DNA from 3 places in the Providencia sp. LY12 genome. Region 2 is predicted to be linked to each of the others. Evidence: predicted binding sites of a transcription regulator. Region 2 holds the regulator's gene; each other region holds the start of a gene.
What was found. Region 2 encodes LexA, which represses DNA repair genes until DNA is damaged. Its sites were predicted from a motif close to TNCTGTATGTACATACAGNA; they were not measured.
Positions count from the first base shown of each region.

Region 1 (4,293 bases), 2.1 Mb from region 2:
AAAATAGATGTGCGCGGCTCTCTTCTGGAATACCGCGTCCATTATCTTGAACTGTAATGGTGGCACCAAAAGGAGTGAGATCGACCAGTGTCACTTTTATTTTGGCTTTTTCAGGAGAATATTTAATCGCATTTTCGATTAAATTAGTGAACACATTACTCAGCGCTAGCTTATCAGTTTCAACATAAAAAGAATCTGGACTGGATAATTCCACATCAATATGTTTATTGAGGGCATAAGGAATATGGGATGAAATGAGATTACTGATTAACATCGGTAAATCAATTTGCTCTTTACGAATGGCAAAATCTTCCGCTTCCAAACGTGCGAGATCAATTAATTGATGAGATAAAGAGGCGGCGCGCGTTAATGTCTCTTTCATATCATTAATAATCTCGGCTTTTTCTTTTGGATTATCGATATGCATTAACACATGTAATTGTGCTGTTACCGCTGCAATCGGAGTCCGCAATTCATGAGCCGCATCTGCCATAAAACGTTTTTCGCGTAAATTAGCGGCATCGACTCGTGCCATTAATTGGTTAATCGCGGAAATAATAGGGCGAGTTTCTTTATACATATCTTTGGTATCAATCGGCGTTAAATTTCCCGGTTGACGCGATGAAATAATTTTAGCGACTTGTTTAATTGGACGAATACTAAAATAGGCAGTGATCAAAATAGCGATTAACATTATGCCCAAAATAAAGGCGAGAGGAATTGCAGTGCCTTCGGCTGGGTTACCAATTAACTTTCGTCGCTCAAGATACGATTCTGCAATCACAACTTCGAGGGTATGGTCATCATCCCATGCAGAAGTGAAATGCCAATCTTTATGTTGAGCAGTTAGCATATCGACTGATTTTAGTGATGGGTCTGAAATCTTTTCACTATTGCGATATAGCACATGTCCCCGATTATCCCGCACAACCATATACGGTTTATAGCTAGTTTCAATGCCGTTTTCCATGGCATCGGTATACATTTTTTGCAGAATAACCGCGAGCTTATCAAAATATTCTGGGGTATCTGACACCGTGCCTAATGTACGCGCAATCCCTTGTGTGACAATTTGCTGTTGTTGGTTAAATTCATCATCATCGACCAAATCAGGTAGATAAAAAAATTGTAACCAACCGACTAGCAGCAGCCATAAAAAGATGACTGCGCCAATCTGAATACCAAATGTGTAGACAAGAAAGGATTTAATCTTCACCAGATTGCGCTTCTTTTTTTAGTAAATAGCCGATGCCACGGATAGTAATAATTCTGTCTTTACCAATTTTGCGGCGTAAATTATGAATGTGGACTTCAAGGGAGTTACTTTCCACATCATCCAAGCCAAATAAACGTTGCTCTAAATCTGTTTTTCGCACGACATTGTCGGCATTTTTAATTAACTCGTATAGCAACAAATATTCCTTGCCGGAGAGTAATAATAATTGACCATCCAAGGTGACTTGGTGATTTAACGGATTTAATTGCAGATTATCCAATTGCCAAATTTCAGATGAAAACCCAGCCATACGGCGGCTAATAGCCTTTACGCGAGAAATTAATTCTGGCATCTCAAAGGGTTTTGTTAAGAAATCATCGGCGCCAGAATCTAAGCTCGCCACTAAATTATCCATTTTATTGCGGGCGGTAAGAATAATAATCGGTATTGATTCTCCAGATTGGCGCCATGAAATTAATTCCTCTTGACCATCACCATCAGGTAATCCCAAGTCTAAAAGCATGACATCAAAATTGCGTGCCTGTAATTGCTGCTTAGCATCCGATAATAATCTGACCCAGCAAGGATTAAATCCGGCTAATTCCAGTCCACGACATAACGCTTTGCCGAGCTGAAGATCATCTTCTACCAATAAAATATTCATATTTATTACCTCTGTTGCGGAGTATAAGCAGACTCCGCTCACCCAGCAACTAGGATATTTATCCCCTTAAGCATCCCTTAAGGTTGGTTTAACCAAATATTAAGGTACTAAAATGCAAAAGCACTAATATACCCTCAACAACCATAACAAGAGCATTCATCATGAAAAAAGCGTATATTGAAGTGCCTCTATTTATCGGGATTATTTTTTTTGCCATGGTATTTATGGGGGCGAGTTTCAATAAACCACAATTGGCGTTGAATCCGACAAAATTAAATGAAGTTCAGCGATGCACTGATGCGAAAACTTGCTTAGTAGAGGCTCGAATACTTGAAGTGAGTAAAACGAAACGTAATCCGGTGAATGAGTTTAAATCGTATCTTCGTCAGAAACTTTATTAATAGTCTTTCGATAATGGCGGAATAGTGAATTGTGGTGCTATCGGTTTTTATACGCAAAAGCGTATAAGTGATAGGCAGAAACACATTAAAAGTGATTCAGATTAACTTCAAAGAATAGCGAATTAAGAAATGGAAGATAGATATTACCCTTCCATTTCTCTGCTAATCATCTAGTCATCGGCATTTGCTTCAGGTAGCCAGCCGTCATCCATCCAAATTTCTTCTAAGATCTCTTCAATGCGTAATTTATCATCCGCAATCTTCGTTCCTGAAATATTAATCGCCTGCTGAGAGCTAAAGCCCACTCGAGTGACCATATCAGGGTACTGTGACTGTAGTTTGCGTAAAATCTCAGACTCTAAAGCTTGTAAAACCAAGCCACTTGGTTTTTGCGGTGAATTCTTATCAAATAACACTTCGATGCGTAACATAATAGCCTCTACTAAAGACTGTATTAATATACAGTATTTTTAGATCTATATGGGGATATTGTCAATATCCTGCATTGAATATTTTTTTATTGTGATAGCAGGCTAACTCTTTTTATTTCGACAAGTTAATCCGATAACCTTTAAAAGAAGCTGGCAGAAATATTAATACACAACCCTAAAATGGCCATATTAAAGACAAATGAAATAATGGATTGGAGCAATACTGCGCGACGCATAGGGGTTGAGGCTACTTCTACATCTGCCGTTTGTGAGGCGACGGCAATGGTGAATGAGAAATACATAAAATCCGAATAGCTGGGTTGGGTGATTTTATCGGGGAAAATTAGCCACGGTTTTTCATTTTCACTATTGCCGTAATAGAGATGGGCATAGTGCATGGTAAAGCCCGTGGGTAAGAGCAGCCAAGAGGATATCAATGTCGAGGCAGTTAAAATATAAGAGTAAATTTTATCGGCTTTCGGGATATCACTGTGTCCGCCCAAGGCAAAAAATAAGGCTAATAAACTGACGCAGCAGCCTGACATCAAGAAAAATATTACCATGCTCGCGCTTTCATCTTCGATTTTTGTCAGCTTACGAATGTCTTTCACATTGTGGCTAATAATTCTCTGGAATAGAAACAGCAAATAACACCACGCAAATGCGTTCCAACTGATAATTAAGTTAATAATCAGACTTTGTGTTTGAAATAAAGCGAAGAAAGTGATGAAAGCAACAATGAGCGAGACCAAAAAGCGCGGTCGAGAATGAAATGCATGACGTAGCTGGTGGGTGATACGAGCAGCACAGCGAAGCATGGGGTATTCCTTGAAAAATAATTATCACGTTAATTTAAAACGAGTATATCACTGAAAAAAATGGAGCACGAATAAGGTGCTCCATACAGGTATTGCTTAGGAATAAATAGGTTTATTTTTCGCTTTGTCTTATCAACGCATAGCGATTCAGTAGCTGTTTAAAATGATTATCAATCCGTTGATATTCAGATTCAGGGACGGAACCTTGGGTTTGAAGTTGCTCAAGACGACGTAATTCCTCTTCCAAAGGAACGCTTTGATTAAAATGCTGGCGAGCATTGAAAATAATGGTTTTTAATTCAGACCCCGTGATATAGCTGCGAGGTTTACCATCAAGACTGTCTAAGCGCGTACTGAGATTATTTAGCTCGGCCATCCCTTCAGACCACTGTTGTAATTTATCGTTAGATAGCGCATTAATTTGCATATTTTGCTGCCATTTATCGTTAAATGCGCTGACTTCTTGACGTTCACCATATTGCTTAGTGAGGTAACTCACCATGTTTAATCCATACAGCTGAGGCCAAATTGGGGAGACGGACTCTAATTCCACGAGATAGTTATCGATTACCTTGAGTTTTTCAGGGGAAAAACTATTGGGTTGTGCGGCATTAGGCTGTAATTGTTGCTCAATAATTGAGGCAATATTCGGCGTAAAGTCAGGTAATTGGGGTAGCGCTTGCGCTAAAACATGGTTATTGATTTGTGGGTGTAACATATACAAAGTTCCTGCACACAGCGCGCCTGCGAGCACAATACCAAA
Region 1 covers NZ_CM172594.1:2,623,579-2,627,871, reverse strand. Annotated here, with positions in the region: gene ACY3ZI_RS12545 (sensor histidine kinase) at 1-1,216, opposite strand, end outside; gene ACY3ZI_RS12540 (response regulator) at 1,206-1,880, opposite strand; gene ACY3ZI_RS12535 (hypothetical protein) at 2,042-2,281, shown strand; gene ACY3ZI_RS12530 (DinI-like family protein) at 2,452-2,712, opposite strand; gene ACY3ZI_RS12525 (DUF1345 domain-containing protein) at 2,853-3,530, opposite strand; gene ACY3ZI_RS12520 (VasL domain-containing protein) at 3,643-4,293, opposite strand, start outside.
Region 1: the regulator LexA is predicted to act here: its motif matches at 2,729-2,748, upstream of ACY3ZI_RS12530 (DinI-like family protein).

Region 2 (4,293 bases):
TGCTTCATAAGAGAAGTTAGCAGCAATCTCTTCCATCATCGCCACGGCATTTTGCTGGGCTTTTTGTAATGGGATTTTTTTACTGCGCGCTTCGTCTTCAACGGCTTTTTCAATCGCTTTAGAGGATAGCAGCTTATTAAATAGCTCATAACGGGCAGGCAGTTTTGGCCCGACCGCAGCTAAACGCTGACGAGAGTAGTGAATACGTGCTACGCGAGCAAGTTTATTGGCAATGATGGTGTCGGTGCCATGTTCTTGCGCCATCTGGCCAAGAGAAATACTCGGAGAGAAACGTACAAAGCTATCGCGCCCTAACCACAGGACTGCAAAGAATTTTTGCACACCGTTTAAGAGTTTTAGCGGGGCAGGCTTATGCCCTTCGCGACCCGGCGCACGTCCAAACATGACGGATGCAGGTAGCATTTGAATATCAAGATTTGGATTGTTTTTATGCAAATCCAGATACGCATGGAATATTTTTACTGACTCTTTACGTGGATCTGGGGAGTAGTAACGGAACACGCGCGGGCCATCATCAATAAACACATAGGCTGGGAGCTTGGTGCCATTGATGTCGTTATCCACTAGCGGATCAGGTAAACCAATCGCTAAGCATTGTTGGCGAAGCGTGAGCAGGTCGGACTTTGAGTGATATGGCAAGACGTACAGCGTTGGCTTGCTTGGGTCAAGCTGTAACTCTGTTATCGGATCCGTTGGGATTAGTTTACTTTTTACCAATAATTTCAGTGGTAAATTCAACGTGTTGTAATATATTTTACGCCATAGTGACATAAATGATTATAGCCTCTTGTTAGTAATGCTGCGCAATCATAGCAGAAAGCAACGTTTAGATCTGTTATCGATAATTCACTTTGACTGCAAAAGTTGATTATTGTTTAAAAATTAAGGAAAAAATATGGCAAGTCAAACTAAGGGACTCACTCGGGTCATCAAAGCGGCTGGATACTCCCTTAAAGGTTTAAAAGCAGCATGGGTAAATGAAGCCGCATTTCGTCAAGAAGCGATTGCTGCTATCATTGCGATAATTATAGCTTTTTACTTGGATATTAGCCAAATTGACAGAGTTTTGTTGATTGGTTCAGTTGTATTAGTCGCAATCGTTGAGTTAATTAACAGTGCAATTGAGGCGGTTGTTGATCGTATTGGCAGTGAATACCATGAATTATCTGGGCGAGCGAAAGATATCGGCTCCGCAGCTGTGTTCGTCACGATAGGATTAGCTCTGTTTATCTGGGGAACCGTATTATGGGCACGTTATTTTACGGCTTAGTGGGCTAAAAACAGTAAAAGAGATAAAAAGCCAGAAATTCATCAACAAAAGCAGGTTTTGGCTAATTTAACAGTTCCCAATACCCATTTACCTGTATATACTCACAGTCTGACTGTATAAACAAACAGGGGAACGGGATGAAAGCACTGACAGCTCGACAACAGCAAGTTTACGATCTGGTGCGTGACCACATTTCGCAAACGGGCATGCCACCAACACGCGCTGAGATAGCAGCAAGTTTGGGTTTTCGTTCGCCTAATGCGGCAGAAGAACATTTAAAAGCCTTAGCTCGTAAAGGGGTAATTGAGATTGTTTCTGGAGCTTCCAGAGGCATTCGTCTGTTGTTAGAAGAAGAATCCGAAGATTTAGGACTTCCTCTGATTGGACGTGTTGCTGCTGGCGAACCATTGCTTGCACAAGAACATATTGAAAGCCATTACCAAGTCGACCCAGAATTATTTAAACCACACGCAGACTTTTTATTACGCGTAAATGGTATGTCGATGAAAGATATCGGTATCATGGATGGTGATTTACTTGCGGTACATAAAACACAGAATGTCCATAATGGGCAAATTGTTGTGGCACGTATCGAAGATGAAGTTACTGTTAAACGCTTTAAGCAACAAGGCAATCGCGTTGAGCTTATTGCTGAAAACTCTGATTTTGCACCAATTGTGGTTGATTTACGCGAACAGAATTTTACTATCGAAGGTCTAGCTGTTGGGGTTATCCGTAACAGTGACTGGCATTGATGATGAGTGATTGAGTCTGGCAGCAGACTCAATATCTCTATTTTTTGAATAGCCTTTCTTTATATAGCTATTTTCATACTGTTTTTCTTTATATAGCCATCTTCCATGTTGCTATATAGCTTCCTTTATTTTACTTCCTGTAGACCACTTATTCTATATCACTTCTTTTTTGAACTGACCGTGGCGTGATGGTTATGCTCACAGTGTTCATGATCTTGGCAATTGGAAATCTCAAAACATTTTTGACATAAACCATGGTTTTCTACCACCGTATGCCTGAGATGAAAATGATTTTCTTCCGCTAGTGTGCTAATCGCTTGTTCGATAGTCGTGCAGTCACTTTCGGTCACATTGCCACAATTATCACAAATCAACATCACTGAAATATGGCTTGGATTATCCACATGGTGACAAACCACATAGCTGTTTGTGGATTCAATTTTATGAATAAATCCTTGTTCCATGAGGAACTCTAAACCGCGATAAACGGTAGGGGGTTTAGCCTGAGGCTCTATTTCACGTAGTAAATCTAGTAGATCATAAGCACTGATCGCACCGTGTTGCTGCGCTATTAATCGCAGAACAGTCTCTCTTTGTGGGGTCAAACGCACGCCTCGAGACTGACAAATACGTTCGGCCGTCGTAAGCAGCATGTCTTCACTGATTGTTTTCATCTTGTTTGGCCCCACCTAGATAGCTTCAAGTTTTTATTACTGTTTAGTTTACCATAACTTCCATTTCTGTTGTGTTTGAAATGGTGGTGATGAAATAAACAATTTCTTACTAAATTGAATACGCAATTTTAACTTTAATAAAGGCAACATTAATAAAAAATGAACTCCTTATTTAAGAGATGGTTTTTTCTATTTTAAATAAATCATTAATTGCTACATTTTAGTTAATCATTGGGTGTTAAATTTAACCAAATAAAAACAATTATTGAAATTCATTGTTACTATTTGGCGTTAATTTTAATTAAGACTTATCTTACCCCTTCTTTCTTATGTAGCGATTACTGATGCGAAAAAGACGCTGGATAGATGTTAAATCCAATAAATTTGCATCTGATAGGTTTATTAAGTTGTATTTAAATATAAATATAGATTTTTATATTTATAGGTTTTTTGCAATATTTAGACATTTTTATAAATGCAAAATGAAGTCTTCATATAAATCTTTCTAAGTAATTCATCATTTCTTTAGATTTAATTACTCATTCAGTGGATAAAAGTTGCCCTTATGCATTTTGTCGATATAAAAAACCAAGTCAACGCTTTATTTGGGTGGTTTTTGACAGCATATGTCACGTATGTAGAATTGACATCAGAAAATATCACAAGGTAGTTATCAGAATTCATTTAGTGTTCTATATCAATTTTAATTAATTAATGAATGACTCAGTAATTAATTTAGAAGTGAGAATGTTGGCTTAATGATTTCTGTTTTTTAAATCACATAAATGAGATGGAGCTCGTTTATATAAAAAAATCTCTAACCTGAATGAAATTCATCAAGTAGGAAAGCTAGAGGAATTTTTCAAGGGTGCACTGATTAAGTAAATGGACTTAATTTTGCATCAGTGGAAACAGGAAAGAGAAAAAGAGAAATAGCAGTTCCTACTCATTTAAAGGAAAACTTTTATGAAACTGAATAAATTAGCATTAACTCTAGCTTTAGGTTTAGGTGTTGGCGTTTCAGGTGTTGCTTTAGCTGCTGATCCAGTAGAAAGCTCACAAGGTGAAATCCGTTTTACTGGTTTCATTAACGACGTTCCATGTTCAATCGATGCTGACAACCTGAAGCAATTAGTTGAATTCGGCGAAATCGCGTTACATGAACTGACTTCTAACCAATTCCGTTCAGACAGCAAAGCGTTCGATATCGTTCTGAAAAACTGCTCTACTGAAACTTACAAAAACGCAAAAATCACATTTACTGGTTCTACAGTAAACGGTTTCCAAGGCTTCACTGGTGACTTACTGGGCTTAGGCGGTAAAGTTAAAAACGCTGGTATCGTAATCACTAACGGCGCTGACAAAATCGTTGAATTCGGTAAAGCATTCCCAGGTACTGGTGACGGCTACGCGTTAAACAATGGTGACGGTTCACAAACTACTCTGCACTTCGCAGCGTACGTTAAAGGTAACGAAGATCCAACTCAAAAAGCTACTACAGGTCGTTTTGACACTGTAGCTAACTTCAAAATTGTTTACCAATAATAGTCAGTTTCTATAGAGAACAATATGG
Region 2 covers NZ_CM172594.1:483,306-487,598, forward strand. Annotated here, with positions in the region: gene plsB (glycerol-3-phosphate 1-O-acyltransferase PlsB) at 1-792, opposite strand, end outside; gene ACY3ZI_RS02130 (diacylglycerol kinase) at 917-1,291, shown strand; gene lexA (transcriptional repressor LexA) at 1,429-2,046, shown strand; gene zur (zinc uptake transcriptional repressor Zur) at 2,205-2,720, opposite strand; gene ACY3ZI_RS02145 (fimbrial protein) at 3,687-4,265, shown strand.

Region 3 (4,293 bases), 660 kb from region 2:
TACGAAGGCATTCTGAAAAATGAATTAGCCGCAGTAGAACCTAACTTAGCTTTACTGTTAGATGAAACAACAAGTGACTTAAAAGCCCTGACGAATGATTGCCAACAGCGTTTAGTGTTCTTTCTGAACTCTGCGCCAAGCGGCGTTATCCGTATGAGTGATGTGGTGAAAGGGGTTGTTGAAACTTCTCTGAACGAAGGCGTTGTGAAGATGACTGAAGACAAAGCGGAAGTAATCTTCTTAATCCGTTCACTGATCGATTCAGGTAAAAATTACGTCGTTAATATGCTGACATCACTGACAAAACTAGCGAAAGCTCAACACCGTGCTGAAGGTGGATACCCAGGTTGGCAACCAGATGCAGACTCACCAGTCATGCATATTGTTAGCGACACTTACCAAAAACTGTTTGGTAAAATTCCAAATATCATGGTTATCCATGCCGGTCTCGAGTGTGGTCTGTTTAAAAAGCCTTATCCATTAATGGATATGGTCTCCATTGGACCAACCATCCGTGGAGCACACTCACCAGATGAGCGCGTTCACATTGAGAGCGTGGGTCAATACTGGACACTGTTAACTGCTATCTTAAAAGCTATCCCAGTAAAAAACTAAGTAGGCTTTAAGCTATCAATATCAGGGTCATAAGCGACAATTTATGACCCTATTTCTCTCATTCTTTAAACATAATAAAAACTATAAAAGTAATGAAAGCTGCCTTTCAATTTGTGGATTCTGCAATGTCACATGCAGACCAACTAACCTAACCCCCCGCCCTGCTCGTCGATTTTCCCAAGCCTGCTGTGCCAACCGAATAAGATCCTGCTTATCTATAATGGGATAAACATGCTCTTGCGTCGTTTGCTGAAAATCCTCAAATTTTAATTTCACTCCTTGGCGAGCAATGCGCAGATCTGGCTTCACTTTCTCTAAGCGAAAATGTAGCTCATCGTATAAAGTATCGAGTAAAGGCAAACACTCTTCCCACTGATGAATATCTTTGGCGAGAGTGCGTTCTACCCCAACGGATTTACGTAAGCGTTCGGTATTTACTGCTCGTTCATCAATGCCATGACAGCGTTCCCACAGAGCTTGTCCAAATTTACCCATGCTTTTTACCAACGCCAGCATGTCATAGCGCTGAACATCCGCGCAGGTCAATAACCCCATATCCGCAAGTTTTTGCGCTGTCACTTTTCCAACGCCGGGGATCTTTTTTAATGGCAGCGTGGCAATAAACGCCGGTAATTCCTGTGGAGTGATCACAAATTGCCCATTGGGTTTATTCATATCAGAGGCAATTTTGGCGAGGAATTTAATCGGAGCAATTCCCGCAGAAGCTGTGAGTTGAAGTTCATCAAAAATTTGCTGGCGGATAGCCTCGGCGATAAGAGTGGCAGAGCCGTGAAGCTGCTGGCAATCAGTCACATCCAAATAGGCCTCATCTAAAGATAATGGCTCAATCAGATCGGTATAGCGGGCAAATATTTGGCGAATATGATGGGAAACGTCTTTATAAACCGCCATACGACCGGGTACGACTTTCAGGTGAGGGCATAATTTCAACGCCAATGCCGTCGACATTGCACTGTGAACACCGTAGCGTCTCGCTTCATAATTTGCGGTACTCAATACGCCACGCCGGTCTGCACTCCCCCCGACAGCCAGTGGAACATTGCGCAATTTTGGGTCATCACGCATCTCTATCGCAGCAAAAAAGCAATCCATATCAATATGAATAATTTTACGCATGATAGCCGCCCCAACCAATGATTACTGAATAAATATACAGTTATTTTATTAGCCATGCAACTTATTCATCTGATTGAAATGTATTCCTGCAATACTGTAAATGACCGAAAAAGTAAAAAGTTACTCCTAATTTATAGGCTTATTGCTTACAAAACGGATAAAACATATTACAACAACCACTCGGTCAATCTTATGTTAGTTCATTGAATTTTCTATTATTATGGATTATATAAATGCAAATTATATCAACATCAGTGTTCAAAAAATCCGCCGCGATAGGCTTACTGCTTTTGGTTAGCCAATCCGCTTCCGCATTAATGCCACAGATTGTGGCACACCGCGCAGGTACCGCAGATGCTCCTGAAAATACCCTTTATGCAATCGAGCAAGCCAAAAGCAATAAAGCTGATGCAATTTGGTTAACTGTTCAGCTCAGTAAAGATAATCAATTAGTTCTGTACCGCCCAAGTGATTTAGACGCGTTAACGGATAAAAGCGGTGTTATTTCTGATTATTCCGCCAAACAATTAAGCCAGATAAATGCGGCGTATAAATTTAATCAGAAAAATAACCAGCAACTGCCCGCTGCGCAAAACACTATCGTCACACTAGAAGATGTTTTAAAAAAATACCCCGATACGATTTTTTATATCGACTTAAAATCCCCTGATGCAGACCCTAATGTTCAAGCTCAAGCTATTTTAGCATTGTTGAATAAAATCAACGCATTTAACCAAGTCCGTTTTTATTCCACCAATGATACATTTTTAAAAGCCCTTAAACCCCTTTCTACTAAGTTGCAGTTATTTGAAAGCCGAGATGAAACTCGCACCATGCTGGCAAACAGCGTGATGAGCCATCAATGCACACTTGATAATGATAAATCTGCGACTCGCTGGTATGGTTTTGAGCTGCATCGTAAAGTTGAAGTCGTTGAGAAATATACCCTTGGGGAAGCTCGCTCCCCAGCAACGCTCTCATGGGATAAAGAAGCTATTGACTGCTTTAGAAAAAATGGCAGCGCTTACATTATTGTTTTTGGTGTAAATAGCGATAGCGATTATCAATTGGCTAAAGAAATTGGTGCTGATGCCGTTATGGTTGACTCACCAAAAGCTTTCAAAAAATAAATTCTGACTATTAAGCTACTTTATTTTGAGAATGATTTATTCGATTTAAGTAGCTTATTTTTATTACTCATCTTTTCTACCCATACATTTCCCTATCTTATCTTTCCTTCTTTTTTAATAGTAAATAACATTCAATATTAATTACTTAGTAAAGTATCGATGCCAAAATAAGTAAATACATTTAAACTCTTATTCATAAGGAATTTAACATGGCGATATCAAAAGGCTTGCTTTCTATCGAGAATCTATGGAATGAAGACTTAAAAAAGGTGGAAATTTCTTTCAAAAATAATGCGAATGAGTATGGAAATGTTTTTATTTTTTATAATCTTATGAATGAAAAAAAATTAAGTGATATCACAGAGTTCACTTTTTCTTCAACCGAACAGAGCTATTGGATGGGAGTAATCACAACAAAATCAGGAGAAAAATGGAGTAGCATCGCTGACTTAGCATGCAAGCTCAATGAGAAAGATAATGGCAAAGTCACTCTCAGTTTCAAGGGAAATACGCGACACATGTTTGTTCACTACCCTGTTTCCACATCATGCTCGACTTCATTACATAAAATTTAGTTTGCAATGAAATATATCACTATTTTTATCAAAATAACCTTAAAATAAAAAACCCTAGCAGCTCATTAAAGCAACTAGGGTTAATATTCACAACAGAGTAAAAATTACAAAATGCGGTTTTTCTCTAGCATTTTTTTGCGCGCTTCTTCCCGTGCCATACGCTTTTTACGCGCATCGCAAGGCTCAGGGCAGTCACAAACTTTCTCAACCCCAATGCTACTTAAACCGCCGCAACTGCCTTGGATACTTTTCCGCTTAATAATATATCCAAGGGACATACCTAAAAACGCCAACAAAAATAAGGCAAAGGCTGCAAGAAAAACATTCAACATTCTGCTTTCCTCCTTTTACTGTTTTTTCTGTAAAAATGGCTCGAATGCTTTAGTGTAACGCTCTTCGAAGCCTTTATCTGTCTTCACAATCATAAAAACAGGAATATTCATCTTTTCAGCAAGTGCAAGACCCGCATCTGGTCCCATCACATTAAAACCTGTAGATAATCCATCCGCACTCATGCAATCGTCGGCTAATACGGTAATTGAGACTAAATTGTGGGAAATTGGCTTACCTGTTTTTGGGTCAATTGTGTGTGAGAAATGCACACCATTTTGTTCAAAATAGTTACGATAATCCCCTGAAGTGGCGATAGATAAATCTCCCGGCTCGATAATCTCCTGTGCCGTTTGACTCACACCATCCGTTGCAGGTTTTTCAATCGCAATACGCCATGGTGTATCTTTGCCATTTTTACCTTTTGTACGGACTTCGCCACCAATATCAACCATATAATCCTTGATACCGATGGACTCTAAATATTCCGCTACCACATCAACACC
Region 3 covers NZ_CM172594.1:1,145,465-1,149,757, reverse strand. Annotated here, with positions in the region: gene pepD (beta-Ala-His dipeptidase) at 1-615, shown strand, start outside; gene dinB (DNA polymerase IV) at 697-1,752, opposite strand; gene ACY3ZI_RS05180 (glycerophosphodiester phosphodiesterase family protein) at 1,986-2,882, shown strand; gene ACY3ZI_RS05175 (hypothetical protein) at 3,092-3,457, shown strand; gene nqrM ((Na+)-NQR maturation NqrM) at 3,562-3,789, opposite strand; gene ACY3ZI_RS05165 (FAD:protein FMN transferase) at 3,805-4,293, opposite strand, start outside.
Region 3: the regulator LexA is predicted to act here: its motif matches at 1,775-1,794, upstream of dinB (DNA polymerase IV).